3 regions of the Uliginosibacterium sp. 31-12 genome follow, and region 2 is predicted to be linked to each of the others. Evidence: riboswitches for the same ligand, from Rfam matches in the RefSeq annotation. Region 2 holds a riboswitch; each other region holds the start of a gene.
What was found. Region 2 has a riboswitch for cobalamin ahead of Q3Y64_RS08975 (ribonucleoside-diphosphate reductase subunit alpha). Riboswitches for the same ligand answer to the same signal wherever they lie in the genome.
Positions count from the first base shown of each region.

Region 1: another riboswitch for cobalamin. It lies ahead of btuB (TonB-dependent vitamin B12 receptor); the one in region 2 lies ahead of Q3Y64_RS08975 (ribonucleoside-diphosphate reductase subunit alpha).
Region 3: another riboswitch for cobalamin. It lies ahead of Q3Y64_RS03175 (energy-coupling factor ABC transporter permease); the one in region 2 lies ahead of Q3Y64_RS08975 (ribonucleoside-diphosphate reductase subunit alpha).

Region 1 covers NZ_JAUOOA010000006.1:92,947-102,724, reverse strand. The annotation lists gene cobO (cob(I)yrinic acid a,c-diamide adenosyltransferase) at 1-332, opposite strand, end outside; gene btuB (TonB-dependent vitamin B12 receptor) at 381-2,198, opposite strand; cobalamin riboswitch at 2,308-2,533, opposite strand; gene Q3Y64_RS12570 (hypothetical protein) at 2,557-2,796, shown strand; gene Q3Y64_RS12565 (cell division protein ZapA) at 2,793-3,092, shown strand; RNA gene ssrS (6S RNA) at 3,190-3,372, shown strand; gene Q3Y64_RS12555 (EVE domain-containing protein) at 3,495-3,962, shown strand; gene Q3Y64_RS12550 (hypothetical protein) at 4,623-4,826, shown strand; gene Q3Y64_RS12545 (DcaP family trimeric outer membrane transporter) at 4,958-6,262, opposite strand; gene Q3Y64_RS12540 (amino acid ABC transporter ATP-binding protein) at 6,303-7,055, opposite strand; gene Q3Y64_RS12535 (amino acid ABC transporter permease) at 7,061-7,816, opposite strand; gene Q3Y64_RS12530 (ABC transporter substrate-binding protein) at 7,879-8,646, opposite strand; gene Q3Y64_RS12525 (hypothetical protein) at 8,835-8,990, opposite strand; gene Q3Y64_RS12520 (LysR family transcriptional regulator) at 9,284-9,778, shown strand, end outside.
Region 2 covers NZ_JAUOOA010000004.1:4,747-14,524, forward strand. The annotation lists gene Q3Y64_RS08975 (ribonucleoside-diphosphate reductase subunit alpha) at 1-1,094, opposite strand, end outside; cobalamin riboswitch at 1,195-1,353, opposite strand; gene Q3Y64_RS08980 (hypothetical protein) at 1,498-1,821, opposite strand; gene Q3Y64_RS08985 (glycoside hydrolase family 6 protein) at 1,873-2,919, opposite strand; gene Q3Y64_RS08990 (MFS transporter) at 3,088-4,980, shown strand; gene Q3Y64_RS08995 (DUF429 domain-containing protein) at 4,977-5,792, shown strand; gene Q3Y64_RS09000 (DEAD/DEAH box helicase) at 6,092-9,352, shown strand; gene htpX (zinc metalloprotease HtpX) at 9,458-9,778, opposite strand, start outside.
Region 3 covers NZ_JAUOOA010000001.1:679,013-688,790, reverse strand. The annotation lists gene Q3Y64_RS03195 (cobalt-precorrin-5B (C(1))-methyltransferase) at 1-324, opposite strand, end outside; gene Q3Y64_RS03190 (precorrin-8X methylmutase) at 321-998, opposite strand; gene Q3Y64_RS03185 (sirohydrochlorin chelatase) at 995-1,903, opposite strand; gene cobM (precorrin-4 C(11)-methyltransferase) at 1,900-2,709, opposite strand; gene Q3Y64_RS03175 (energy-coupling factor ABC transporter permease) at 2,712-3,377, opposite strand; cobalamin riboswitch at 3,564-3,821, opposite strand; gene Q3Y64_RS03170 (sulfite reductase flavoprotein subunit alpha) at 3,958-6,375, opposite strand; gene Q3Y64_RS03165 (TonB-dependent siderophore receptor) at 6,377-8,509, opposite strand; gene Q3Y64_RS03160 (DUF2806 domain-containing protein) at 9,054-9,778, opposite strand, start outside.

The DNA of each region.
Region 1 (9,778 bases), on a different contig from region 2:
GCTTTGTCCTGCGCATCGTTCTGGGTGTCCCAGGTGAAGCCATCGCCCATTACATGCCATTTGACGCTCGGATGCTCGCGGAAGAAGGCTTCCTCGCCGGTATCCGAGCGGCTCTTGATGAACTGCACGACGGCACAGTTCATGCCGTGTCCGAGCGCACGGGCGAGTACGCCGAAGGCTGCACTGCTCTTGCCCTTGCCGTTGCCGGTATTGACCAGCAGCAGGCCGCGCTCTTCATCGGCAGCTGCGATATTCGCGTCGATGATGGCTTTCTTGCGGGCCATGCGCGCCAGGTGGCGGGCTTCGCGTTCGTTGTGGGCGGCTTCGCTCATGTTCTCTCCTCGGGCGCAGCCGGCGGGTGCCGGCTGCGGGTAAGCACTTTACTTGGGTTGATAGCGCAGGGTCAGCCAGGCACTGGTACCCGCCTGGTTATAGCCATACGCCGTCTGGTAGTTCTTGTCGAACACGTTCTCGAGGCGGGTCTGGGCGCGCCAGTCCTTGTTGAGTGCGTATTCGGCACGCAGATCGGTGGTGGCATAGCCACCCAGCTTGACCTTGTTGGCAGCATCGTCATAACGCGAGCCGACACCGTTCAGGCTGGCGCCGATGCTCCAGGCGCCGAGCTGGTGGTCTGCGTCAAGACGGCCGAACTGGCGGGCTCGGCGCACCAGCAGATTGCCATCGGTACTGCTGCCGGATTGATCCTGCGGATTCTGCAAGGTGGCACTGGCGGCCAGCGTGGTGTTGCCGAAGTGCTGCTTGGCGCCCAGCTCCAACCCGGTGATGCGGGCCTTGGAGACATTGCTCGGGATCCAGATAGCCGAGCCGGTGCTGATCGGTGCCCAGGCAATCAGGTTGCTGACCTCCGTGCGGAACAGGCTGGCTTCCCAGCTGAAGCCGCCGGTCTTGCCGGAAGCACCAAGTTCGCTGCTGCGTGATTTCTCGGGTTGCAGATCCGGATTGCCGGCACCCGGGTAGTACAGGTCATTGAAGCTCGGTGCCTTGAAGGCCGTGCCATAACTGGCACGCAGTCGCAGGGCGGGGGTGAAGGTGTAACCCAGCGCGAGGCTGCCGGTATTGTGATGGCCATACTGTTCGTTCTTGTCGTGACGCCCGGCAACTTGCAGATCGAAACGGCCGATGTCGGCCAGATACTGCCCGAACACGGCCTGATTGACGCGGCTATCCAGCGCGTAGCTGGTACTGCTCAGCGCTTCGTCATACAGGTAGTCGTAGCCGCCGACCAGCTGGTGGCCTTCGGCCAGGGTGAAATCGTTCTGCCAGCTGGCTTGGCTGCGGCGTGTGTCGAAGCGCGAGGAGAACTTGTCATCCTTGAAATTCTTGGAGGCATCCAGGGTCTGAGCCAGCTTGAAGGACGTGGTGTAGCGCTCACTGGCCGCCCAGCGCAGATTGCCAGCGTAGAGATCCTGTTGCAGATCGGTAACGTTCGGATTGCCGTCATATTCATTGCGACCCTCGGTGTGCAGGGCCTGGGCGTCGTAACTCAGGTTTTCACCGATGCGGCCGCCGCCGCGCACATTCACTGTGCTGCGTGTGTAGCCGTCACGATCCGATTCGGGTGCGCTGCCGCCATCCTTGACGTTGATGCCGCGCGTGGTAAGGCCTGATGCGCCGAGGTTAAGCCAGGCGTCCGGCGAGCCGAAGCCGCCGGCAGCCGAGCCCTCGAAACTGTGGCGCGAACCGCCAGTGAGGCTCAGGCTGGTGGGTTGCACGCCCTTTTTGGTGAAGATCTGGATTACGCCGCCGATGGCTTCCGAGCCATACAGGCTGGCGCGCGGGCCGCGTACGAGTTCGATGCGCTCGATTTGTTCGATCGGCAGATCTTGCAGTGCGGTGCCGCCACTGGTGGCCGAGCCGACTTTCACGCCATCGATCAACACCAGGGTGTGATCCGAGTTGGTGCCGCGGAGGAACAAGGAGGTCGTCTTGCCGGGGCCGCCGTTATTGGCGAACTGCACGCCGGGCAGACCGCGCAGCAGATCCGGCACCGAGCGGGCCTGTTGCTGCTCGATCTCCTTGCGGGTGATGACGCTGACCGAAGTGAGGGTTTCCTCGGCGCTGCGCGCCACGCGGTTGGCGGTGATCACCACTGGCGCGAGTTCGGTTTCCTGAGCCAGCACAGGATGGGAGAGGGCCAGCAGCAAGGCCGCCGGCAGGGTTTTGTGAGTGAAATTCAAGACAGACTCCTTCCGTGCCGCCCGCACGGATCATAGACAGGGGCGGGGCGTCGGGAAGGAGAAAACGCGGAACGTGAGGGAGCGGTTCCGGTCACCGCCCTCCGCGATGCGCCTCGAATACGCTTCGGGCCGGTCTCCGGACTCGCGAGTGAAGAAAACTCTTCCGACACAACGCCTTCCCGTGCAAAAGCACAGTGGCTGCCTGCTGCGTCTTGACTCGCTTACCGTTGCGGGGGCAGTGCCGGAATGGCAATATCCTGTGGATACGGCGCACCGGCTTCCCGTTTAATCCGCACCAAGGGCATGGGGCGGACACCTGAAGCAGCGCGCATTTTAGCCGAACGGCAGGTGCTTTGCGTTGACCGGTTTTGCTGCGCAGCACTACCATCAGCAGATGGATGCCGAACTCACCAGTCTCGAAACCCGTCTCGCCACGCTGCTCGCCGAGTACAAAGGCCTGCACCTCGAAAACCGCGAACTGACTACTCGCGTGGCCACTCTGCAAGCCGAAAACAAACGCCTCGGCGAGAAGGTGGCGGTGGCAACGGAACGCGTTGAAGCGCTGCTCAAACGTCTGCCGGTCGAGGATGAAAAATGAGCGAAGCCGTGAAGATCCAGATTATGGGCCGTGAGTACCAGGTATCGGTCAAGCCCGATGAGCGTGAAACGCTGCAGGCGGCGGTGGAAATGGTCAACGCGAAGCTTCAGCAACTGCTCGGCAAGAACTCATCGGGCAGCGAATCCACTGCCGTGATGTGTGCCCTGATGATTGCGCATGAGGCCGTGGTGGCTCAGCGCACGGCAGGCTTGGACATGCCTTCCTATCAGCGTAGAATCGAGGCCATGATCCGCCAGATCGATCAGGCTTCAATGAAACAGGAGAAGCTTTTCTGAGCGGTTTGTGTAGTCAGGATATGTCCTCACAGCGCAGTGACTGATCCTGGCCGATAAAGAATTCAAGGACGGCCGAAACAAAGGCGGTCCGGCAAGTTTTCCCCTGCGGTGTTCGTTTGAGCCTTAAGCTCCTTGAACCAATGTCTACGCGACATGGTTGTCGGCCCACCAAGCCGCTGTTGTGAGCGCCCCTTATGCCGGGCGCACCTGAAGCGGCCGGGTAGATGACCCCCTGAACCCAGGTTCAGGAATACGGCTCGACGGCACATGCGGGGGACCCAACAAAGGCGCGAAGCTTCCGGCTTCGCGCCTTTTCATTTTTCCGGGCCGCCGCCGGGTGACTGGCCTCTCTGGACCGGCTGGCGGCACAATGCGTGAATCAGGTTTCTTGCCGAGGGAAGCATGCGCTACTGGTTGATGAAGAGCGAGCCGGACGATTGCAGCATCGACGATCTGGCCGCCATGCCGCAACAGACGGTGGCGTGGCACGGCGTACGCAACTATCAGGCGCGCAACTTCATGCGCGACTCCATGCGCCCTGGCGATCTGGCCTTCTTCTACCATTCATCCTGCCCTAGGCCCGGGATCGCTGGCATTGCACAGGTGGCGAGTCTGGCCTATCCGGATGCCAGCCAATTCGATCCGGCCAGTCGTTTCTTTGATCCGAAGTCCGTGCCCGAGCAGCCACGCTGGCTCAATGTTGATATGCGTTTTGAGCGCAAGCTTGAACTGATTCCGCTGCTTGAGTTGCGCCGTCATGCGGAGCTGGCAAAAATGCGCCTGCTTCAACCCGCCAGTCGTTTGTCGATCACGCCAGTCGCCCCCGAAGAGTGGCAATTCATTCTGGCGACACTGGCGCGGGATGCCTGAGCACGAGTCCGTTTTGCTGATGGAAAGCCCCCTGGGCAAGTGCCCAGCTAAGAAAGCGCAGGGTGTTTGAAATGGAAACAGGGGCTTATACCCTAGGGTGTAAGGGTTTTCCCTTATCTATTTGATTCTATTGGTGTTGTTACGGCGCGACGATAAAAAAGTTTTAAGCCAAAAAAGTATTTTGATACACCCATAAGTCGCAATGATGTGTAAGAATTCTTCTCACCACGGAGTCAGCTCCGCGACCGCAAGGCGCCAGGGCACACCGGGGAGAGTGAGGAGACAGGGCGTTCCGTCAGAGAATGCCTTATATGGAGCGCGCCACGGGCAGCTGCTCCTGGTAGCAGCGAGCAGCCGGGCCCCGGGGGGCCCGGTTTGCCCGGTCAGACGAATTTGGCCCTTAGCTCAGCTGAGCTTGGGGCAGGTGACCGAGGGGGTCACAAGAAGGGGGAGGGAAATCCGCGATTCGGATTTCCTCAATTTGGGACGGGAAGTCACGGCGTGACTTCCCGTTTTTTTATGTGCGTCTTGCGGCGTGCCAGGAAGTGTTATGCCGAGACCTGCAGAAACCCCTATTCGCAAACCCTGATAAATTTTTCCTCATCTCCTGCATAGGATGAAGCAAGGCCGGTTTTCCGCTTCAACTACAGGAGGTTCATCATGGCTGCCATTGCAAGCGCTCCGCTGCCGGTGCTGAAACACGAGACTTTTCATAGTGACAATGATCGCGAACACGATGGTTTGGAGGCTGAGCTCGCGCCGGACTTCGATCGTGGAAGGATTCTGGAAGACCTGATTGTGGGCGAGCATGGGCGCGCCGAGGAAGAAGGCATGAAGCTGTTGCTCAAGGGCGGCATGATCTGAACCGTCTGCTCTACGCAGGACTTAGGGTTTGTGGTTGCCGTTCTTGGCATCGCGCTGGCCCTGAAAAAGAAAAGCCCCCGGAACCCGGGGGCTTTTTCCTTGCTGCGGGCCGGTGAGTGGCCCCGCCAGGATTAGTTGCCGAAGCTGTAGGTCGCAGCGAGGTTCAGGCGCGGTTCGGTACCGCTCTGGCCGTCCAGCGTATCGCGGTGGGAGAGCATGAACTCACTGCCCAGCTCGATGTTGGCCACCGGGTTCCACAGCAGGCCGATGCTGCCGCTGCGGATCGAGCGGTTAAGGGTGCCCTTGCCGTTTTGGTTGGCGTACTCAACGTAGTTACCGTTGTAGGTACGTTGCTGACCGTAAGCGAGCGTCGAGCGCAGGGTATCGCTGAATTTGTGTTGCAGCGAAAAGACCATGCCCAGTTCGCGCGGCAGGTAAACCTTGCTGGTGGCCGAGTCGGCGATAGCACCAACGGATTCGTTGAAGAAGCGGCCCATGCCTTCGCCGTAGCTGAAGCTGGTCAGGAAGGCGGTGCTGTCGGTGATCTTGAACGAGTTGCCGAGGCCGAGGCCGTAGCCGCGCTTGGCGGCGCTGGTGACATCGCTCTTGATGGCGTTGTCAGTGGTCAGGCCGCGCACGGCGATGTGGCCCCAGTCGAAGGCACGATCCCAGCGCAGGACCAGATCCGGCGTGCGCGAGATGTTGTCGCCGCTGTCCTTGCCTGTACCCTTGGTTTCGAGTGCGGCGATGAAGTTGCCAGCGCCAGCGGTGGCGTAGGTGTAGCGGATTTGCGGCTGACGCAGCGAGGTGTTGCCGGTCGGGCCGTTGAAGTCCACCACATCCGGGCTGGAATCCAGGTCCATGAAGGTGGACCAGGTCTGGCCGAGCAGCCAGCCACCCACTTGGCCGTAGGCGTGACGCAGGCGCATGGTGTTGGAGTCGGTGTAGAAGTCGCCTTCAACCTTGGTTGTGAGCGAGCCCAGCGCGGTCGGCGTGAAGGCTTCGAAGCCCAGGCGCGAAACGTTGGCGAACATATAGGTTTCGTTCTTGCGGGCAGCGTCCGCCGTGCCGTTCAGGGCGATGTTGGGCTGATAGGCTGCGTAGTCGCCGCCGTTGCTGCGGTTGTTACGGCCACCGAAGTTATGCACCGCATCGAGGCGGGCAAAGCCGTACAGGCGCACCGAAGTCTCTTCGCCGGCACGACGCGTCGAGCCGGGGATGTCGCCCTTCATGACCACTTCCTTGCTCTGAGCTTCGACCTGATTGGCCAGATCCTGGCGCTGCTTGGCTTCGGCAGCCTGGCTGGTCTTGAGATCAGCGATCTGCTTCTGCAGTTCAGCGATCTGCTTTTCGAGCAGATCAAGCTTGGTATCGGCGGCGAAGGAAGGAAGGCTCAGTGCTGCGGCGACGGCGCCGACAAGGATGCGTTTTTTCATGGATTCACACTCACTTGATGGTTGAAAGGACGGGCAAAGCTCATGCTGCGTGCTTGATCTGCTTCAGGAAAGCCTGGGCACGCGGGTGATTCGGGGCAGAAAAGAACTGTTGCGGGTCTGTACTTTCTTCTACGATCTGGCCGTGATCGAAAAAAATCACACGGTCAGCTACTTCTCGGGCAAAGCCCATTTCGTGGGTCACGATCAGCATGGTCATGCCACTTTTCGCGAGATCCCGCATGACCAGCAGCACTTCGTTAACCATTTCCGGGTCCAGCGCCGAAGTAGGTTCGTCGAAGAGCATCACCTTGGGTTGCATGGCGAGTGCGCGGGCAATTGCGACACGCTGCTGCTGACCGCCTGAAAGCTGGCTCGGATATTTATGAGCATGCGCTGAGAGGCCTACCCGCTCTAGCAATTCCAGTGCCACTTGCTCGGCTTTGGCGCGACTCCATTTGCGCACCCGGCGTGGTGCCAGGGTGATGTTGTCCAGCACGGTCATGTGGCTGAACAGGTTGAAGCTCTGGAAAACCATGCCGACTTCCGTACGCACGGCGTCGATGTGCTTGAGGTCGTCGTCAAGCAGGATGCCGTCGACCGTGATGCGTCCGGCATCGTGCTTCTCCAGATGATTTATGCTGCGGAGCAGGGTGGATTTGCCGGAGCCGGAGGGGCCGATGATGCAGACCACTTCACCTTCGCGGAAGGTGACCGAGACGTCATTGAGGGCAGTGAAGCTGCCCCAGCTCTTGCGGACGTTTTCGACTTCGATGATCGGTTTGCCGTTGCGCATGGTGCTTAGCGTTTTCCGACAGCCAGCTTGCGCTCGAGCGCCGCGGCGAACTGGGTGAAGGTGGTGGTGAGCAACAGGTAGATGGCTGCCACGGTGATGAATACAGGGACGGGCTGAAAGCTCTCGGCCTGGACGCGCGAGCTGACCATCGAAAGTTCCACCACGCCGATGGCATAAGCCAGCGAGGAATCCTTGAGTAGGGCCACCATGTTGTTGGCCAAGGGGGGCAGTGAGATGCGCACGGCCTGTGGCAGCACGATGTCCCAGAAGGTGTATAGCGCACTCAGACCCAGGGAACGGGCGGCTTCTACCTGACCATTCGGAACGGCGTTGATCCCGGCGCGAATAACCTCAGCGTTGTAGGCGCCGACGTTTAACGAAAGCGCAATGACGGCCGTCCAGAATTCCGACAGCTGGAGCTGCGGCGCAATCGCGGGCAGGGCGAGGAAGAAGAACAGGATCTGCAGCAGCAAGGGTGTGCCGCGGATGATCCAGACATAAAGGTCGGCAATCCAGCGCAGTGGGGGAAGGTGTGAGCGTTTGCCAAGTGCCGTGAGTACGCCCAGCACAATGCCGAAGAAGCAGGCCCACAGGGTGAGCTGGATGGTGGTCAGGGCGCCTTCAGCGAACTGGGTCGCGGCCGGGCCGATGGGGTCCGGCAAGGCGGCCAGTGGCAGGGCCATCAGCCACAGGATGAGGCCGAGACCGATAACGGAGCCGGCAAGGATCAGCGAGTCGCGATCTTTGAGTTTATGGATCATGTTCTCAACAAGTCGGCGGGCATCGCAAGGATGCCCGCGGTGTCAGCGAAAGTGCACGAAGTTTAGTTCGTGCAGCTGATGTCTTCCTGGAAGTACTTTTCCGAGATCGCTTTCAGCGTGCCATCAGCCTTGATCGCAGCCAGACCCTTGTTGAGTTGCTCGTGCAGTTCGTTATTGCCCTTGCGGTGAATCATCGAGACGCGCTCGACGAAGACCATATCGCCGCCCTTGATGCCTTCAGCAGCATTCTTGGCGAGTGCGTTCTTGGCAACGAAGCGATCGGTGATCCAGGCGTCCACGCGACCACCCAGCAGGGCTTGAAGTGCGTCGGTGTCCTTCGGATAGGTCTTGACCTCCTTGGCGCCGGAAACCTTCTTGGCGGCTTCAGCGTAGGTCGTGGCGAGTTGCACGCCAAGGGTCTTGCCAGTGAGTTCAGTGGCCTTCAACGGGCCGCCGGCCTTGGCCACGATCTGGCCACCGGAGCAGTAGTGCGGTGTGGTGAAGTCGACCGACTTGGCGCGCTCTTCGGTGTAGCCGTGGCTGGCGATGGCGACATCGAAGCGATCCTGGCGAATGCTGGCGATCAGGGCGTCGAAAGCCAGGGCGCGCCATTCAAGCTTGAGGCCTAGCTTCTTGGCGACGGCTTCCATCACATCGATTTCATAACCGGTGAGACGCGAGCCTTGGAAATAATTGAACGGAGGGTAAGCGCCTTCACTGGCGGCGATCAGCGTGCCGGATTGTTTGACGGCTGCCCAGTCGCGGGCTTGCACGCCGGTGGCGGCACAGACGAGGCCGAGGGCCAAGGCGAAGGTGTGGATCGCGCGCATGAGCTTTTCTTACTCCGGAATAGTTGAAAAGACGAACCAAGGGTGTACGCAATGGTATGGAAAACGCAGAACGCTGTCCATGCGTGAAACTAATACCTTGGTTCTATACCGGGTATGTCAAAAAACACATAAAAAATCCCGCCCGGAGGGGCGGTCGACGCTTGGGGCCACAGTATCGAGCATGCCGCCTAAAGGCCATATTGTTCGTGGTAGACGAACACGCCTAGAGCGGCCAGCGCATACGGTGCCAGCGTGCTCAGGATGGCCACAAGGATCTTGCGGCTGCGGTCCGAAAGGGTGAAGTGCAGTCCATGCGGGATGTGGACAGGATGGGCGAGTTTCATGGTGATCTCCTTGAATTCTGGCGTGCGCGGGCTTTCCTGCAGGGGCAAGATGGCGCATGAATGGGCCGTACGGGCGAGTCGCGCGTCAGCGCGACGGCTCGGGGCACATGGCTCGGGCGCGACGGCCTGAGCTGCGGGGAGGGCTCGCAAGGAGACAGCGGAAAGCAGCCGGGCGCCTTGCGTTTGTCCCGCTGGAAATGCGGTTTGACATGGGGTCACCTCGTTCAAGTGCTTGAACTATAGGTGCTGATCTGGTCGAATGGGCTTAATTCATTGTTCGGAAATATTGAATAATGCGGGCTCTCAAGCATTTTTCTGAATTGCAGACCTTTCTGGCGGTAGCTGAGCTGGGGTCCTTTTCGGCGGCGGCCAAGCGACTCGGACTAGCCCGTTCGACCGTCAGTACCCAGGTGCAGGCGCTGGAGCGGGCCCTGGGGCTGGCGCTGTTTCACCGCACCACACGGCATGTTTCGCTGACGGCCGATGGTGAGCGTTACGCGGCACGTGCCGGGGTGCTGGTGAGCGGGCTGGAGGAATTGACTGCGGAGTTCTCGCAGCGGGCAGGGAGGGTCGCCGGGCGCCTGCATGTGCAGATGACCGAGTCGATTGCCAATACCTTGGTGCTGCCGCGGATGGCGGAGTTCCTGCGTGCCTATCCGGATCTCGCGCTGCGCATCTCACTCTCCGAGCGCGCGCCGGATCTGGCGGCTGAAGGCATTGACGTGGCCCTGCGCCTCTCGGATAACAAGGACTCGGCCTATCGTTACAAGCGTTTCGGCCAGGTGAGT
Region 2 (9,778 bases):
GAGAGCTGCGAGTGGCAGGTGCCACTGTTGAACAGGGTCGGCGTGCTGCTCATGAAATCGAAGCTGGCAAGCAGCTGGTAGAACTCGATGGCGCGCGCTTCGCGGTCGATCTCATTCAGTGCCAGTCCCATCGCCACGCGCATGAAGAAACTCTGCGGCAGCTCGATGCGGCGCTCTTCGATGTGCAGGAAGTAGCGGTCGTAGAGCGTCTGCAGGCCGAGGTAGTCAAAGCGCAGATCGTTGTCGGCCTTCAGGGCGGCAGCCAGGCGCGGCAGGTCGTATTCAGCCAGACGCGCATCGAGCAGGCCTGCCTTGACGCCTTCGCGGATCAGGCCTGGGAAAGCTTCCGGCAGGCGCGCAGCCATGGCGACCTGGCCCAGCTCCTCACCCAGCACTTCGATGCTCACGCTGCGCAGCAGCAGGCGGGCAGCCAGCTTGGAATAATCCGGATCACGTTCGATCAGGGTGCGCGCCGCAAGCACCAGAGACTGACGCACGGAAGCCACCGGTACGCCGTCGTAGAGATTGTGCAGGGCGTGTTCGAGCACGGTTTCAGCGGACACATCCCCCAAGCCAACGCAGGCTTCACGAATCTGGCCAAGCAGGGCAACTTCATCCAGCGGGCGACGCTCGTCGCCATCCAGCACATGCAGGCGGGCCGGCGCGGCAGCGGGCACGGCAGCCTGCTGGGCGGCGCGTTCGGAAGAGCGCTTCTCACGGTAGAGCACATAGGCCCGGGCCACATCGTGCTGGCCGGCGCGCATCAGGGCCAGTTCGACCTGATCCTGCACATCTTCGATATGCACCGTGCCGCCGCCAGGCAGGCGGCGGGTCAGCGCACCGACCACAGTCGCCGTAAGCTGATTCACCAGCTCGCGGATGCGCGCCGAAGCGGCGCCTTGCCCACCCTCGACAGCGATGAAAGCCTTGGACAGCGCCACGCTGATTTTCTCAGCCTGGAAGGGCACCACAGCGCCATTGCGGCGGATCAGCTCGAGACCTGCCTGGCTGGCGGCAAAGTCGGATTCGCTGCTGGAAATGCTGCTGGGCGCGCTGCTGCGGGCGGCCTCGACCGCGATGGCGGAATGTTGCATGCCGGCTCTCTCTCTTGATGGGGAACGGCATGCCGGGGGGCGGTGAACGCAGGCCTGCAGGCAGCGTCGCATCGGCCCCGGAGACACCCCGCTCCAGTTGATGTTTTATCTGTGTGACGGCCGGTCTCCTGGCTGCCGGGTCAAAGCCTGTCGGCAGCCTTCCCGGATCATCCCAGTGGCATGCCGGCACTCGCCGGTCACAGTTGCGGGGGCAGCGCCAGCGAGCTGGCTTCCCGACACCGTCGGGACGGAGTGTAGGGGCTGTATTTAGTCGGAGTCAAGCCGATGACAACTATACCTAGTAGCAGATACCAATAACCCGACTAGATGTAGTGAAATTCAGAAAACCGCTTGCGGGCTTGCTGCAGGGCCACTTGCACTGGTTTTGTGCCACCCGGCGCGCTTACTCCTGGCGCACCAGACGCACGCCATCCACCACCATCACCCACTCACCCTGCTCCGGGTGCGGACGCTGGCTGACAACGAAGGTGGCCGAGGCCGGCCCCAGCCCGGCAACGATGTTGTCGCCCTCGAAACGCTGGATCGGCACATCCAGCGAGGTACTGCTGCTACCCTGGGCGCGCTGGTAATACAGGCGGCCGTCACTGCTGATCGACAGCAGCATGCCAGGACCCTCCCAGTCGCCGGCATAGATCTCCTTGTCGGCAGGCAGGGGTTCGCTGCACGCGCTGAGCAGCAGCAGGATGAGAGGCAGGAGGCGTTTCATGCGGAGCATCTTCCAGGCGTAAAAAGCCCGGCAAGCGCCGGGCTAAGGGGCTCAGCCGCCCGTGGCGAGGCGATAGGCCAGGTCCGGCAAGAACTGGCCGGCGCCGGCTGCACAGCCATCGGCTTCGCCCGGGGCCTTGAGCCACAGCGCCATCTCCATGCCGCTACCAAGGCTCAGCACCTTGCTGGTGGCACCGACCTTGCGGCCGGCCGGGTCGCACCATTCGCTGCCGTTCGGGCCATTGCCGTTGCGCGAAGAGTCGATCACATAAGGCTTGGCGGCACTGCCCTGGAGCTGAAGCTGCGCGATCACGGCCGCGCCGTGGGTCTGCAGTTCGGTATCGGCCCGGTAGTTGGACACGTTCAGGGCAAAACCACGCACCCGCGCCACACCGGCATTGATCAAGCGGGTAGCAGTATCAGCCGCACTCTTCCAGTTCGAATGGCCTGCATCGATATAGACCCAGGCATTCGGAGCCTTGGCGGCAAACTGGTCGACGGCGTAATTGAGCAGGGCTAGGCGCGCCGTGCGGTCGGCATCCGAGGGCAGGCAGTCGAGCTGCATCAGCGCGTCCGGCTCAAGGATCACGATCGCCGGCTTGCTGCCGATGCCACCAGCAAATGCGCTGATCCAGGTCTTGTAGGCGTCACCACCGCTGGAGCCGCCGGCGCTGTAAGAGCCGCAATCACGGCTGGGAATGTTGTAGGCAATCAGCAACGGGATCTTGCCGGCGCTCTGCGCCGCGCTGGCATAGCCACTCACGGCAGTGGCGATATCGCCACTCCATTCGCCGAACCACTTGCCGAAGGCCTGCTGGGCGATCGCGCTGTTGATGGTGGCGGTGCGTGAGTCAGCGGGATTGGCGGCTACCCAGTTGCGCACCTGCGAATTCGGGTCGGAGTAGAAGGCGCTGAAGCCATTGCTGAGGCCCAAACCTCCGCTGGCACTGCTCGCCGTGCTGGAACTGGCGATGCTGCTGGCCGCTGTGCTGCTCGCCTGAACCGAAACCGATGACGCGGAGGCTCCTCCACTGCTACCGCCGCCACACGCGGCCAGCATGACAGCGGCCACCGCTCCGACCAGAAAGACCTGACGCATTGCTTCACTCCCCGAAACTGCTTGTTATGTGCGTGGAATCCTAAGCAGGATCCGTGACTTAATTCACGGAAACTCGACCAGTGGCACTGCGCTGCTGCCAGCTGTGAGGCTCGCCGCAGGCCCTGGCCTGCGTTATCCTCGCCCGGCATCCTGACCGGCTCCCTGCGCATGTCCATCGAACCTTCCCGCTCCACCCTGCAGCTTCTCGGCGCCCGTCGATTCGGCCCGCTGTTCCTCACGCAGTTCTGTGGCGCGTTCAATGACAACGTGTTCAAGAACACGCTGCTGCTGCTGATCACCTTCCAGGCCGGCCAGGTGCTCGGACTGGCGCCGGCGGTGGCAGTGCAACTGGCGGCGGGGCTATTCGTGCTGCCCTTCTTCCTGTTTTCGGCGCTGGCTGGCCAGCTGGCGGACAAGTACGACAAGAGCCGCCTGATCCGCATCATCAAGGCGGTGGAGATCGGTATCGCAGTGGTCGCCAGCGTGGGTTTCTTCACCCGCCATGTGGAGCTGCTGCTCTTCGCCCTGTTCATGATGGGCTTGCACTCCACCTTCTTCGGCCCGCTCAAGTATTCGATCCTGCCGCAGCACCTGCATCCGGACGAACTTGTCGCCGGCAATGCCTGGGTGGAGAGCGGCACCTTCGTGGCGATCCTTGCCGGCAGCGTGCTCTCCGGCCTGCTGATGGCCATTCCGCAGATCGGAGCGGACCTGTGCGGCGTGCTCACGGTGATCGTAGCGGGGCTGGGTTACGCGGCCAGCCGGCGCATTCCGCCGGCGCCTTCACCCGCGCCGGAGCTCAAGGTGAGCCACAACTTCATCGCCGAAACCTGGCGCAACCTGAAGCTCGCCGCGCGCAACAAGACTGTGTTCATGGCGCTACTGGGCATCTCGTGGTTCTGGTTCTTCGGCGCCCTGCTGCTGACCGAGTTCGCCCCTTATGTGCAGGGTGTGCTGGGCGGCGATGAGCTGATGGTTACCACCTTGCTGGGTACCTTCATCGTCGGCATCGCGACGGGCTCCTTCCTGTGCGAGCGCATGTCGGGCAAGCATGTGGAGCTGGGCCTGGTGCCGCTGGGCACGCTGTGCATCAGCCTGTTTGCCTTCGACCTGTGGCTGGCCAGCCCCACCGGTACGCCAGCAGCGCTCACCCTGGCGGGTTTCCTGGCCAAGCCCGCCAGCTGGCGCATCCTCCTCGACATGGTGATGATCGGCGTCGGTGGCGGCTTTTTCACCGTACCACTGTATGCATTGATGCAGAGCCGCTCGAATGTGGCCGAACGCTCGCGCATCATCGCCGCCAACAACATCCTGAATGCCGCTTTCATGGTGGCCTCGGCCGGCATCACGGCTGGGCTGCTCGCCGCCGGGCTCACGATCCCGCAATTGTTCCTGGTTTGCGCGCTGCTGAATCTGCTGGTTGCCGGCCTGATCTACCGCGCCGTGCCCGAGTTCTATCTGCGCTGCATCGCGTGGACGCTGACCCACAGCATCTACCGCGTAGCCCCCAGCGGCCTCGCCAATGTGCCGGCCAGCGGCCCGGCGCTCGCCGTGTGCAACCACGTGAGCTTCGCCGATGCGGTGATCCTGATGGGCGTGCTGCCGCGCCAGCCGCGCTTCGTGATCGATCACCAGATCAACCGCACACCCTTCGTGCGCTGGCTGTTCCGCGCCAGCCGCTGCATTCCGGTGGCCAGCGCGCAGGAGGACCGCGAATCGGTGCAGCGCGCCTATGAAGAAATTGCCCGCGCGCTGGACGCCGGCGAGCTGATCTTCATCTTCCCCGAAGGCACGATCACCCGCGACGGCGAGATCGGCCCCTTCAAGGGCGGCCTCAACAAGATCCTGCGCCGCAACCCGGTGCCAGTCGTTCCAATGGCCCTGCGCGGCCTGTGGGGAGGCTATTTCTCGCGCGCCTACGGCTGTGCCATGAGCAAGCTCTTCCCGCGCGGCCTGCGCAACCGGGTGGAGCTGGTCGTCGGCGAGGCACTGGCGCCGGAAGGGCTCAAGCCGGTCGAGCTGCGCGCACGCATCGCACAGCTGCGCGGCGAGTGGAGATGAACGCGCCCTTGCTGCTGGGCGTGGACTTCACCTCCGCGCCCAGCCGGCGCAAACCGATCACCGTGGCCAGCGGATGGCTGCGCGGAAATACCCTGGCGGTGGCGGACATCGAGCGCTGTGCGGACTGGGCCAGCTTCGAAGCGGTGCTGCAACGCCCCGGCCCCTGGGTTGGCGGTTTCGATTTTCCCTTTGGCCTGCCGCGCGAGCTCGTCGTGCAACTTGGTTGGCCACAGGACTGGGCCGGGCTGATCCGGCACATCTGCAGGCTCGGCAAACCGGCCTTCAAGGCCGCACTGGATGGCGTGCGCGAGCGTCGGCCGATGGGCAGCCGCTACCTGCACCGCGCCTGCGACGGGCCGGCGCGCTCACACAGCCCGATGAAGCTGGTCAATCCGCCGGTCGGCTTGATGTTCTTCGAGGGTGCGCCACGCCTGCTCGCCGCCGGCCTCAGCCTGCCTGCCCTGCACACGGGAGACCCACAGCGGATCGCGCTGGAAGCCTATCCGGCCCTGCTGACGCGCCGCTTTACGCAGGCCTCCTACAAGAGTGACGAGCGCGCCAGGCAAACGCCCGAGCGCCGCGCGGAACGGGAGAAAATCATCATGGGCCTGAACACAGGCGCAGCCGGGCTGACGCTGAAGCTGAGTCCGGCGCTCACCGGGCCGCTGCTTGATGACGCCAGCGGCGACAGCCTCGACGCCGTGCTGGCCCTGCTGCAGGCCGCCCGCGCCTGGCTGCTGCGCGACGAAGGTTTCGGGCTGCCGGCGGAAGTCGATCCGCTTGAAGGCTGGATCATCGGCTGTCCGGGCTAGGGCCTGTTCACATTTACCCCACCAGATCACGTTGGCCGGTTCAGGCGTGCCAACAAGGCGCACGAGGCAGCCAAGGGTGATCCCCTTGGCAACGAGTGCAACGCAGTGGGCGCGGCTGAACCGGCCAACCCACAGGGCTCATGTGATGCGGGCGCATCGCCGCGTTGGTACTCCTCACAAGGGGGCCACCCTTGTTTCGTCGCCCCGCCTTGGGCTGCATCCCGCAACACATGAGCGTGACTGGCGCGGTAATTGTGAACAGGCCCTAAACTGGCTCCTTTGCCCGCGAATTCTGCTTCATGCACGCCAGCGCTCCTGCCCGTCACTTCACCCGCGATGACATCCTGCGTGCCCTCGGCCCGGCCGGGATGGCCAAGGGTGAGGCTTATGTGCCAGCGGTCAGCCAGCTGCATGTCAGCGACTTCGAGGTCAGCGCGCTGGTACAAGGCACGGAGCGGCGACCCTACACGGTGCGCATCGTGTTCCACCCGGCCAAGCGCGGCATGCAGATCAATGCCTCCTGCACCTGCCCGGTGGGCAGCGCCTGCAAACATTGCGTTGCCACACTGCTGGCCGCCATCGAGCAACGCGGCGAGAAAAAGGCCCTGCCGGACCTGGCCGTGCTGGCCTGGTTGCGCAACTTTCGTGAAGAAGTGGAGGCCCCTGCCAAGCGCCAGGCCACGCGCAGTCGCGAACAGCTTTTCTATCTGCTCGAAGCCTCGCCGGACGAACGCCTGCTCTCGGTGCGCCTGTACAAGATCCGCCCGGCGCTGGATGGTGGCTTTCCGGAGCGACCGGCCGAGTGGAGCAATATCGAGCGCGCCCTGATCCAGCCGCCAGCTTTCGTTGACGACAATGACATCGCGATCCTGCGGGCGCTGTGGCTGACGCGCGATCGTGATGGCTATTACCTGCGCCTGCGCCTCGATGGTTGCAAGGTCGAAGAATTGCTGCCGCGCCTGCTGGCTACGGGTCGCTGCCATTTCAGCAGCCTACAGCACGGCGTCCTGCAGCCGGGCCCGGCACGCAGCGCACGGCTAGGCTGGCAGATGCGTGAAGACGGCTGCCTGCATCCGGCCATCGAAGGGCTCGCCGGCCTGCGCCTGCTGCCAACCGAACCACCCTGGTATCTGGATGAAAAGGGGCACTGTGCAGGCCCGCTGGAACTGGGCCTGCCACCGCGCCAGGCCAGCCGCCTGCTCGGCGCACCGCCCCTGCGCCCGGTGGATGCAGCCGTGGTGGCACGCGAGCTGGCCGAATTCGCGCCGGATTTGCCACGCCCGCAGGGCCGCGCCACGGCCTTGCGCGAAGTGCGCGTAGCGCCGCAGCCGCGCCTGCGCCTCTACAGCCGCATGGTCGACACCGCCAAGCGCTGGCGCCAGTACCCGCCGCTGTTCCGCGACTGGCTGGATTTCGCCCAGCCCGCTTTCGACTACGCCGGCATCGAGGTGGCGCTGGACGACACGCGCGAGTTCCGCGTGCTGGGCAGTGAAACCGTGCGCCTCGTGCGCGATACCGCCGCCGAGCAGCGCGAGCTGGAGTTGTTGGCGCGCCTCGGTTTCGAGGCGCTCCCGCGCGGCCTGTTCCAGTACTGGTCGCAGCCCACCGAAAAGAACCTCTTCGGTCTCGCCGCCGCAGAGGACTGGCAGCACTGGATGAGCCGGCTCGCACCGGCCTTGCGCGCCGCCGGCTGGGCACTCGAACTGACGGGCGATTTCCGCCATCACATCGTCGAGATCGACGACTTCTTCAGCGACATCGAGCCCGGCGAAAACGGCTGGCTGGAGGTGAGCCTGGGCTTCGAGCTGGAAGGACGGCGCGTCGAGCTGGCGCCGCTGCTGGCTGGGCTGCTGGAACATCCGGTCGTGACCCGTGCCGGCGGGCTGGACAAGCTCGCGGACGACGCCCGTCTGCAACTCACGCTGGATGAAGGTCAGCGCGTGAGCCTGCCGGTGGCGCGCATCCGCCCGGTGCTGCGGGCCTTCCTCGATCTCTTCGACGGTAGCGCCCGCCTGCGCCTCTCACCGCTGGACGCCGCCCGACTCAGCGAGATTCCACCGCCCCGCTCGCAGGACGGCCTGCGGGCCCTGCAGGTCGCCCGCCAGCGTCTGCACGAACTGGCCCGTCCCGCACCGGTGGCCCAGCCCCCCGGCATGGGCCTGCAGCTGCGCCCCTATCAGCTTGAGGGTCTGGCCTGGCTGCAGCAGCTGCGCGCGCTCGATCTGGCCGGCATCCTCGCCGACGACATGGGCCTCGGCAAGACCGCCCAGACCCTCGCCCACCTGCTCACCGAGAAGCAGGCCGGCCGTCTGGAACGCCCGGCGCTGGTGGTGCTGCCGACCTCGCTGGTCTTCAACTGGCAGCGCGAAGCTGCGCATATCGCGCCGGCCTTGCGCGTGCTGGCTCTGCACGGCCCGCAGCGCGATTTCGCGGCGATTGGCCAGCATGATGTGGTGCTCACCACCTATCCGCTGGTGTGGCGCGACGCCGAGCAGCTCAAGGCGCACAGCTACCACCTGCTGATTCTCGATGAGGCGCAGACCGTGAAGAACGCCGCCAGCAAGGCCGCCGCCACGGTGCGCGAGCTCGATGCGCGGCACCGCCTGTGCCTCACCGGCACGCCGATGGAGAACCACCTCGGCGAGCTGTGGAGCCAGTTCGATTTCCTCCTGCCGGGCTTTCTCGGTGACAACCGCGATTTCACCCGGCGTTGGCGCACGCCCATCGAAAAGAATGGCGACAGCCTGCGCCGCGAGCTGCTCTCACGCCGCGTAAAGCCCTTCATCCTGAGGCGTCGCAAGGAAGACGTGGCCAGCGAATTGCCACCCAAGAACATCGTGCTGCGCACGGTGGAACTGGCCGGCAGCCAGCGTGATCTCTACGAGACCGTGCGCGCGGCGATGGACGAGAAGGTGCGTGCGGTGGTCGCCGACAAGGGCTTCAAGCGCAGCCAGATCGTGATTCTCGATGCGCTGCTCAAGCTGCGTCAGGTGTGCTGCGATCCGCGCCTGCTTGATCTGGCTAGCGCCCAGCGGGTAAAGGAGCGCGCCAAGCTCGATCTGTTGATGGAAATGCTGCCCGAGCTGATCGAGGAAGGCCGCCGGGTGCTGCTGTTCTCGCAATTCACAAACATGCTCAGCCTGATCGAAGCCGAGCTGAAACAGGCTGCCATCGGCTATGTGAAGCTCACCGGCCAGACCCGCAAGCGTCAGGACGCGGTGGAAACTTTCCAGAGCGGCAAGGTGCCGCTTTTCCTGATCAGCCTGAAGGCCGGCGGGGTGGGCCTCAACCTCACTGCGGCGGACACCGTGATCCACTTCGACCCATGGTGGAACCCGGCGGCCGAGGATCAGGCCACAGACCGCGCGCACCGCATCGGCCAGAGCAAATCCGTCTTCGTCTACAAGCTGATCGCCGCCGGCAGCATCGAAGAGCGCATCGTCGCCCTGCAAGAGAAGAAATCCGCGCTGGCCGCTGCGGTGCTCAGTGGCGACGCAGAGGGCGAGCTGAAGTTTAGCGAAGCCGACATCGCCGAGCTCTTTGCACCCTTGCCGGAATGAATAAAGCCCGGCGCGAGGCCGGGCTTTGGATTTCGTAGGTGCGGCTTCAGCCGCACGCGGGACGTGGTGGCGGACTGAAGTCCGCCCTACAGCAGCCCCGCTACTTCAGCGCATCGCACGCAGGCGACGAATGCGTTCTTCGGTCGGCGGGTGAGTCGAAAACAAACCCGCCAAGCCACCGCCCGAGAGCGGGTTCATGATCATCATCTGCGCCGTGGCCGGATGCTCGTCCGCCACCGGCATCGGAATGCCGCGCGCGTAGTAGTCGATCTTCTGCAGCGCGTCGGCCAGCGCATCCGGATCGCCACAGAAAGCGGCACCGCCTGCATCGGCTTCGTATTCACGCGCCCGAGAAATTGCCATCTGGATCAGGCTGGCGGCCAACGGAGCAAGCAAGGCGACGGCGATGCTGGCAATCGGATTGGC
Region 3 (9,778 bases), on a different contig from region 2:
CCAGCCGGCACGCCCAGGCAGGCGCTGCAGCTCGGCCGTGAGCCGGGCGCCATCGGTACAGTCCGGGTCATCGCCTGCAAACTTCACGACGACCGCTCGCGCCAGCATGACGTGGCCATCCTCACCGGGCGGCTGGCAATAAGGTTCGCAAACGGCGAACTCCACGCGCTGCGCATTCGGCAATTGCGACTCGATGCGCGCGGGGATCACCCCCAGCATCAGCCCATGAACCGCCGCCCGCGCCGCTGCGGCAGAGCAGGCACCGGTCGTGAAACCGGTACGCGTGCCGCGCGGTTTGGGCGAGGCGCCCGTGGCATCACTCATGCGGGCGCTTTCTGCCTGGCCTCGGCTAGGGCCAGCAAGGCATGCAGTGCCGCCACCACCAGTGTGGAGCCGCCTTTGCGGCCCCGGATCACGATCCACGGCACGGCATCGATTTCCGCCATCAAGGCCTTGGACTCTGCGGCGGCCACAAAGCCCACCGGCATGCCGATGACCAGCGCGGGACGCACGCCTTCTTCGCGGATCAGGCGCACCAGCTCGATCAGCGCCGTGGGCGCATTACCGATGCCGACAATGGCCCCCTCCAGCAAACCCAGGCGCTGCGCCTTGCGCATGGCCTGCACGGCCCGCGTCGTATCCGCCACCTGGGCGGCGGCGATCACATCCGGATCGCTGATGAAGTGATGCGCCTGAATGCCAAAGTGCGCGAGACGCGGCCGCGAGAGGCCAGAGCAGATCATCTCGACATCCGCCACCATCGCGGCAGCACCGCCCAGCATTGCAGCGATGCCCGCCTCCACCGCCTGCGGATGGAAAGCCGTCAGACCGTTGAACTCGAAATCGGCATTGGCGTGAATCATGCGGCGCACGATGGGCCACTGCTCGGCGCTGTAGGCATGCGTGCCGACCTCTGCATCGATGATCGCGAAGCTATCGTGCTCGATGAGCTGACCAGCACGCGTGAGCTGCTCGGTGACGGTATTCACACTGCTCATCCGGCGTGCTCCGCATGCAGTGGCTGCGCAGTGGGGGGCACGAAACTCAGCGGCTGCGGCGCATGGGTATGCTCATGCGAGTGGCCATGGCCCATGTCATGCGCCAGCTCACGATAGCTGCAGCCATCGCAAGGCAAAGTGCTCTCGGCGCGCCCCGCTTGGAGATCCTGCACCCGCTGCTCAAGCAGGGCAAAAATTTCGGGCTCGAATCCGAAATGCTCGCCACAGGCAAACCGGATCTGCGGATACTGGCTGCGCAGATGCGCCACCTGGCGATGGATGCGCTGCATCAGCGTGCCGGTGTAGAGGTAATAAGGCAGCACCACGATCTGGGTCATGCCCAGCAAGGCCTGACGCTGCACCACCCGCTCCAGGCGGGGCCAGGTGATGCCGGTGAAAGCCAGATCCACCAGCTCGTGATCGCCTTCCTCCTGCAACCAGCGCGCCATCTTGGCCATGTCGCCATTGGCGGCGCGATCCGACGAGCCACGGCCGAGCAGGATGATGCCGGTGGTGGTCGGGTCCGGCACGTCCAGCTGCTGCATGCCAGCGCGCAGACGATTCTTGAGGATATCCAGGATCGGATCGCAAGCGCTCAGATGGGGGCCATACAGGAATTCGACCCCCGGGTAATGTTCGCGTGCATGCTCGATGGCTTCCGGGATTTCCATCTTCACATGCCCGGCTGCATTCAGAATCAGCGGCAGCACGAAGACACGCCGGCTCTGCGCAGCCGCCGCGAGCAAGCCATCATGCAGCGATGGCGGAGCGAACTCGATGAAGCAGACCTCGATCCGCCATGCCGGCTGGCGGCTGCGCCACTGCGTAACGAAATCGCGGATTTCGGCGTTACCGGACTCCTCGCGCGAGCCGTGGCCGACGAGGAGGATAGTCGTGGTGTTCATGCGCTGGCCTTTCTGAATCGATGGGTAAAGCGCGGGTCGTAAAGCTTGGAGCGTGCGAGTTCGGGCCATTCGCGTGCGCCCAGGGTGGGGCTTGCGATCACCATAGCCTGGCTCACGATGCGCGCTTCACGACACTGTTGTTTGATGGTGGCGAGCGTGCCGCGCAGGATGATTTCCTCACCCGGCCAGCTCGCCTTGTGCACGACGAGAATCGGCGCATCCTCCGCCCAGCCCGCTGCGCGCAAGCCCGCTTCGAGCTTGTGCATCAGGGTGATGGACAGGAAGATACACAGCGTGCAGCGATGCGCCGCCAGCGCGGCGAGGTCCTCACCGGGAGGCATCGGCGTGCGCCCTTCGATGCGCGTGAAAATGGTCGTCTGGGTGATCTCGGGCAGGGTGAAGCTTTCCACCGCCGCCGCCGCCGAGGCCATTGCCGAGGACACACCGGGCACCACGCCCACCGGAATACCCAGCGCATCCAGTGGCCGCACCATCTCGATCAGCGTGCCGTAGAGCGCCGGATCTCCAGTCTGCAGACGCACGACTACAGCATGGCGTGAGCTCTGTTCGACGAGCCACTCGGACATCTGCTCCAGCGTCATGTCCTTGCTGTCGGTGATCACACACGCTGATGGCGCCCAGCGCGTAGCGGCCTCGCTGACCAGCGAGCCGGCGAACAGGATCGCGCCGGCCACTTCGATCAGGCTACGGCCCTTGACCGTGATGAGCTCAGGATCGCCCGGGCCGGCACCGACGAACCAGACCGTGCCGGACTGGCCGGCAGGCGTCTTTGCGACAACAGACATCGTCAGGCCGCGCTGCGCTGAACCAGCTTCTCATCCAGGCACAGACGCGCCCAGGCCGGCGTGGCAGTCTGCCCGGAAGCTCGCGTCAGCAGGCTGACGATGCCCCAGGTAAAGACCGGTTCCAAGAGCACCAGCGTCACATAGCTCGCAGCGAAGTGAGCCCACTCCACGAGTGGCGTCGCCACCAATCCCTGGCTGAGCCAGAAACCCACCATCAAGGTGACGCCTGAGTAATAGAAACCATCCAGCTTGAGCAGGGACGCGATCTCGCCATTACGGGCTGCCTCGGCCAGGCGGCGGCCTACGCTGAAGTGCACTGCCAGCAGCGGCAGCATCAGTGAGAGCGCATTGACGCCCAGATGCAGCAGATCCTGCGGTTCGAATATCAGCCCCTGCGCCAGCAGCCCCAGGGCGAAGCCGAATAGCGTTGGCAGGAAACCGAACAACAGGTAGATCGGCATGGCGCCAACAAAATGCAGTTCAGACGGTCCCACCGGCAGGTGATACATCTGCATGAACAGCGAGAAAAAACCTGCTGCCAGCAGGGTGCGCAGCCACAGCGCCGGGCGCAGCAGCAGGCCCGGCAACTGGCTGACCAGTAGCGCGCTGGCGACGACATTGGCGCCGAGAATTGTGGAAGCGGCCAGTTGGCCCGGTTCGATATGCATTGCGACTCTCCTTTGCGCCCCCACCGGGCGCTGCGTAGTGGATGAAACGACGCAGGCCGGAACGGCCAGGAGAGAAAGAAGGGATGAACATCATGAGCTGCAGCCCGTGGTGAGGGACACCGGATGGGCACAGGCAGGGACGCAATGAGGCCCCTCATGACATGCACCCCATCGCCCACCGCAACGGCCTGCGTCAATGCATCAGGCAGGTCTCCGGGCTTGCGAGTGGTGGCCTCAAGGCACACCGGAATGAACCGCCTTCCCATACCCGACTGGATACAGTGGCCAGATCAGCAGCAGCGTGCTGACCGGTTCATTCTTGACTCGCTTACCGTTGCGGGGGCAGCGCCGGAATTGTCGCAACCCGAAGGCTGCACGCACCGGCTTCCCATTTCACCTGCACGTGCATGACGCAGAGCAGGAACCTGAAGCTGCGATAAGTGTAACGACAAAGCGCTGCTTTCTGAAAGCGCCCGATGTTGTAGAGGATCTCTCGACCCTGGCGATCGCCTCAGAAAAGCATGTTTCCACGCCTGGAGACAATTTATGCAAGCGAATGTCGCTCGGGGCGTTGGTGTGCTCAGTACACGTCGCGCCGGTAGCGCTTTTGAGCGATCAGCAAGTCCAGCCCTTCACGCCCTAGCAAGGCTTCAAGCATGGCATCCACGCCCCCCGCCATGCCCTGCAAACTACCGCAGACATGAATCACTGCGCCTTCACCCAGCCAGCGCATGAGGCGTGCGGACTCGCCACGCAGAAAGTCCTGCACATGGCAGCCGCCCGGCTCGCGCGAGAAGACACGATCCACCTCCAGCAAGCCCGCCTGCACCCAGACTCCGAACTCGGTTTCGCACACGCTATCGGTGGCACGATGGCGCTCCCCGAAGACCAGCCAGTTTCGCCCGATGCCGCGTCGCACACGTTCGCGCAGCAAGCCACGCAGGCCGGCAATACCGGAGCCATTGCCGATGAAAATGCTGGGGCTATCGTCCTCAGCGAGAGTGAAGCTCGGATTTGCCCGCAGCCGCAGCGCCAGTTCGCCATCGAGCGGGCAATTCAGGGTCAGGAAACCCGAAGCCAGCCCGATGCCCAGGGCATGATGATGCTGGCGTACGATTAACTGAAGACACCCATCTTCCGGGATCGAGGCAATCGAGTAGCGACGTGGCGCCGGTAGATCCGGCTCAACGGAACATGAATGGGGACAGGGAAGGATCTCTACCAGTGCGCCGGGAGTCCAGTGTGGCAGCTCCCCTTTGGCTGGCAGCAGCGTGAGTTCGAACAGTGGCGAGCCACTGCTGCCAGGGTTGAGCAGCGTGCGCTGCGCAAGGCGCCACGGCTCCCAGGCAGGCGCGGCTTGGGCTGAAGCGCTCAGGCTGTCATCCCTCACACCAAAGCGCTTCAGCCCTGCAAACCAGTGCTCGACAGCCGCCGGCTCGGTTTCACAGGCAGGCGTAAGCGGCTGCCAGGCTTGAGCCCCGAAACGCAGCAAGGCGGCCTGCAAGCTGTGGCCGAAACCGCAGAACTGACGGTACTGCCGGTTTCCCAGTGCGAGCACTGCAAAACGCAAACGTTCGAGTTCCAGATCGGCCAAACCCAATGCTCGAGCAAAGCCGCGAGCCGTATCAGGCGCCTCACCTTCGCCGAAGGTACTGACCACGAACAGCGCCTGCGGAAAGCCCGCCAGCTCTGCCGGCTGAAGACTGGCAAGTGGCCTCAGCACCACAGCGCGGCCAGCGGCCTGCAGCGCGGCGGCAGTGCGCAGCGCGAGCGACTCGGCGCGGCCGGTCTGACTCGCCCAGGCCACCAGGATGGACTCTTCCGCCGCTACGCCTACGACCGGCAAAAGCGCCTTGCGCTGACGCTCAGCCTCGCGCGCGCCACGCCGCCGCGAAAGATAGAGCAGCCAGCCAGTCACCCCCAGCACCGGCAGTGCCAATCCCGAAAGCATCATAAAGAGTTGCACGGCGAGACCGAAGTCGCGCCCCATATGCAGCGGATGAATCATCGCCAGTACACGCTTGCCCGTGCTCTGGTCGGCAAAGCGCTCGTCCTTCTTCAGCTTGCCATCGAGCGCAATGAGCATACGGTTGCGCTCGCGCTGATGCGCGGCATCCGGCAGCAGCCACAGGATTTCGAGCGCAGCCGACGCGGTTTCCGGCGGCCGTACGCGCAACTCGCGCCAGGCCGGCACCTTGTCGGAAAAGCGCTGCCAGGCGAGCGAAATGTCCGGCACGGCTCCATTAAGATCGGCCTTTGGCGGCATCTCCTTCTTCACGCGGGGGGCGCGTTCAATACCGGCCCAGCTGTCGACAGAGCTGCGCACGCTATCGAAGGACCAGTAGATTCCGGTAGCTGTAAGCAGCAACCAGGCCGGCAGAGCCCAGGTTGCCAGCACCGCATGTAGGCTCCAAAGGAAGGGCCTACCCTTCAGGCGTGGGTTGAAGCCAAGCCAGGTGCGCAAGTCCAGAGGCCTGCGGGGCCAGCGCAGGTAAAGGCCCGACGCGATCAGCAGCAACAAGCTACTCGACAAAATGCCGGCGACGACTCGCCCCGGCTCACGTGGCAGCAGAAAAAAGCGGTGCAGGCGCTCGATCCATTCAAAGAAAGCCTGGCCACGCGCTTCGCCAAGCAGTTGGCCGGTATAGGGATGGACATAGAGCGGCAGCAGCTTGCTCGCCCCAGGAGGCGTCTGCAGCAGCAGTTGCACGCTGCGCCCCGCTTCGGCAGAAAAAATAGCGGTGGCGATTCGCTCGCCGCTGGGCAGCGGCACCACTACAGCCAGAAGCAGCGGCGGTGCGAGCATGGGCACCGATTGCACCGGCACGCTGCGCAGACCCGGATTCAGCATATCGAGGATCTCCTCCTCGAACGACATCATCGCCCCGGAAAGCCCGATCAGCATCAGGAGGCTGCCGGCGGTGATGCCGATCAGCCAATGCAGCTGGAAGAAGCTCCAGCGCAGGATTGCGCTCACCCCGCCGGCAGACCTGCTCATCTCAGAGATCGATCTTCACGCCGAGCTTGACCGTGCGCGGCGCCCCGGCCGCAAGTCGGGTACCGGCACCAGCCCAGTATTCTTTGTCAGTCAGATTCTCGATGTTGAGCTGCCAGCTTACTGCCCTAGAGAAGATGTGAGTCGCATAACGCGCGCCAGCAGCGTAGAGCGTCACCGACGGTAACCATGCCTGGTTCAGATCATCAACGGGACGACGCCCTGTGTAGTAGCTGCCCCCATTGAGTGTAAGGCCCGGCACCCAGGCCACATCCAGCGTCAGGAAGGCGCTCGCCGTCCGGCGGGCAGCATTTTCGGGCAGCTTGCCAACGTAGGCCGCCGCGCTCTTGCGGAAACGCGGATCCAGCCATTGTGCCGAGGTGAGCCAGCCCAGATCCCGTGTGATCTTGCCCTGAGTCGAGAGTTCGAGGCCGCGATAGCGTTGCTCGCCATCGGCCACGTAGTAGCCATCGGTGCCGGTGTAGGCACCGGGCCGGTCGATCTGGAAGATTGCCGCAGAAAGCAACGTATCCCCCAGCACCTGCCAGCGCGAGCCCAGTTCGTACTGCTTGCTCACGCCAGGCGCCATCCGCTCACCCACGTTGAGCGCTCCGGTCGGGGCTGTGTCACCCTCCTCCAACCCTCGCGCATAAGAGGCGTAGAGCGAGAGCGAAGTGAGCGGACGATACACCGCGGCAAGCATCGGCGTAGTTTTGCTGACGTCATAGTGGTTGTCGGCCTGGTCGCTTCGATACAGCGAATGCCGCAAACCACCGATGATTTGCCAGTGATCAGACAGCGCAATGCGGTCCATCGCGTAGAAGCCGGTATCGGTGGTATTGAGCTCGGCCGTGGTCGGGCTGGTTGGCGTGGCAGCCCACACGACAGAACCGATCGAAACCGGACTGTAAAGATTCTGTGAAGCCACGGTGTAGGTGGTGCTGTAAATCGCGTCTTGCGACTTGTCCGTCTGCGAGAGCCCAAAGGTCAACTCGTGACGCCGGCCAAACGCGTCAACCGTGCCGAAAAGCTCGCTCTTCACTAGATCGGACTTCACCAGCGAATGCTGGCTCGTGCCCTGGATGCGGCCAGCGCCAGTCGCCACCGTGGCCGCGCTAGTGAAACGGAAGGTAGCCAGATTGCGATCGCGCGAGGTCTGCGCATGGCCACCTTCGAAGGTCAGCGTCCAGTTGTCGTCCAGCGCGTAATCGGCTCGGAGCAAGGCGTTCACTGCATCCGTCTCGAACTTCGAGTCGCTCGGACCGACGCTCTTCTTCGGGTCAACCGGATGCGGCAGCGTAATCACGCCATTGACTGCTGTCGGCAGCGTAACGCCGACCTGCTCGGTGGTCTTGCGGTGATCGTATTCGAGGTCCGTTTTCAAGCGCAGGCGGTTCGACACCTTCCAGTCGAAGGCGGCCGCGGCAAATCGGCGATTGCCGGAATCCACTCCGTCGAGATAGCTGCCCACTGCGCCACCACCCGCATTCAGCCGCAGCCCATACTGGTCATTCTCGCCATAGCGACGACTCATATCCGTGGCCAGTATCGCGGTGCCATACTGATCAAGGTTCATCGATACGCTAGTCAGGGGCTTTGCGGTCGGCCGCTTGGTCACATAATTCACGATGCCCGCCGGCGCAGCAAAGCCGTAGTAGAGCGCGGACGCGCCCTTGAGAACCTCAACACGCTCCTTGTCCTCAAGCATGGCCTGCCCGAAGTTCATGATCGGCAATGAACCGTTCAGCCGGTAATTGGTGCGGTTCTCCACCGCGATGCCACGGATAACCAGCTGATCCCAAGTTTCTCCGCCATTTTGCTGGCGCGTCACGCCGGCGGTGTTGCGCACGGCGTCATACAGGCCGCTGGCAGCCTGCTGATCAAGTGCTTCGCGTGTCACCACATTTACCGTGGAAGGCACATCCATCACATCCGAACCGCGGAAGCTGCCTGCCTCCACCGTATCGGCACGCAGACCACGGGCACTCTGGCCAGTGACGGTGATCACGCCCAGTTCGCTGATCGGAGCTGAGGCGCTGGCGGTAGGTTCAACGGCGCGCGCTGCCAGGGAGAAGAGTGCAAGGAGTACGGCCGCATGCTGTTTTCGGCATGCGGGCAGGACAGACAGGCTGTTCATGAAAAGAGGTTTCCTGCTGGAGTGGAGGACGGCACGGACACCGCATCGTTCGCGGCATGCGAATAATGAGAATGATACGCATCTGCACTCAAGTCAAGAACTATAACTTTCGTCGTAGAAGAGCACACCGGCAAAGGAGGCCACAACTAAGTCGCACTGCACCCTAGGAACAATCACACGCAGTTCGCGTGAACATGTGCGCGCGAGACTCGCCCTTCAAAGTGGGCAGACAGGCTCCGGTTTTGACGGCACCATCAACTCACGCCAGACAGAGCAAACAGGAAAATAAGAAACAGCAACAAATCAGAAGCTTGGGATTTGTTTTCTGAGAAAGATGCTGAACCTATTCGGTTTCCGAAAAGTCCCCAGCACATCGGCAGGTAATGAATAACCCACCGCAAGACTTGAAAACCTAGTGGTGCCCAGGAAGGGCATGATCGAACTATCGAACCCCTCCAAAACCCTCATGAATACTGGGCTTCAGGCTGTGTGTACTAAACAATGTACCACAGAACTACCACAGAAAAATTAGTCAAAAACAGGACTAGTACGGTGGGCTGAGGGTGTCGTTACCTTCTGCGTTAATGGCCAATACTCGGCTCAATGTCACACCCAACACTCTCAGATGGGCAGCAAATGCCCTTAAAAATGTCTCGTCAGGATCTACCGGAACAAGATTTTGAAGCTCGCGACCCGCTCGAGTAAATCCTAATATTTCCCATTTCATTTCCCCAAGATACGGTTTTTCGATCTCAAGGATGTACCCGTTATATCCAAAACGGCCTCGCTGCGAAGCTGTTGGAGCGACACCGTCAAGCGGGTAAAACGTATTGTGCAAGTTAGCCTCGTGGAGCAAGAGCCCTGCATCACGAAGGCTCAGAATATCTTCATAAGACACACCCCACGCTTTGTAGGCGGTATCCAGGCCGCGACCACACAGCGGTATGGTGCCATCCGACATCGCCAATCTGCAGAGTTTTACAAACGAAGCCGCTTCGTCCTGCGATAGTTGCTTCAGCACATCTAGAGTGCGCAGACTAAACGAACCGGGTGAAGCCACCTCTCCGGCAAGAAGCTTTGCCCAGAAAATCTGTAAATCCTCATCGCAGATGTTTTCTGCCTCTTGAAAAAACTTCCGGCGCCAGTCATCCGAAACATCCTGATCCGACACGCTGGAGGGCAATGCTGTAAATGCTGCATCGACGATTGCTTCAATGTTCTTTTGCCCCTCGATTTCCTTTGCGATGAGACGCAATCGAGCGCGCTCGT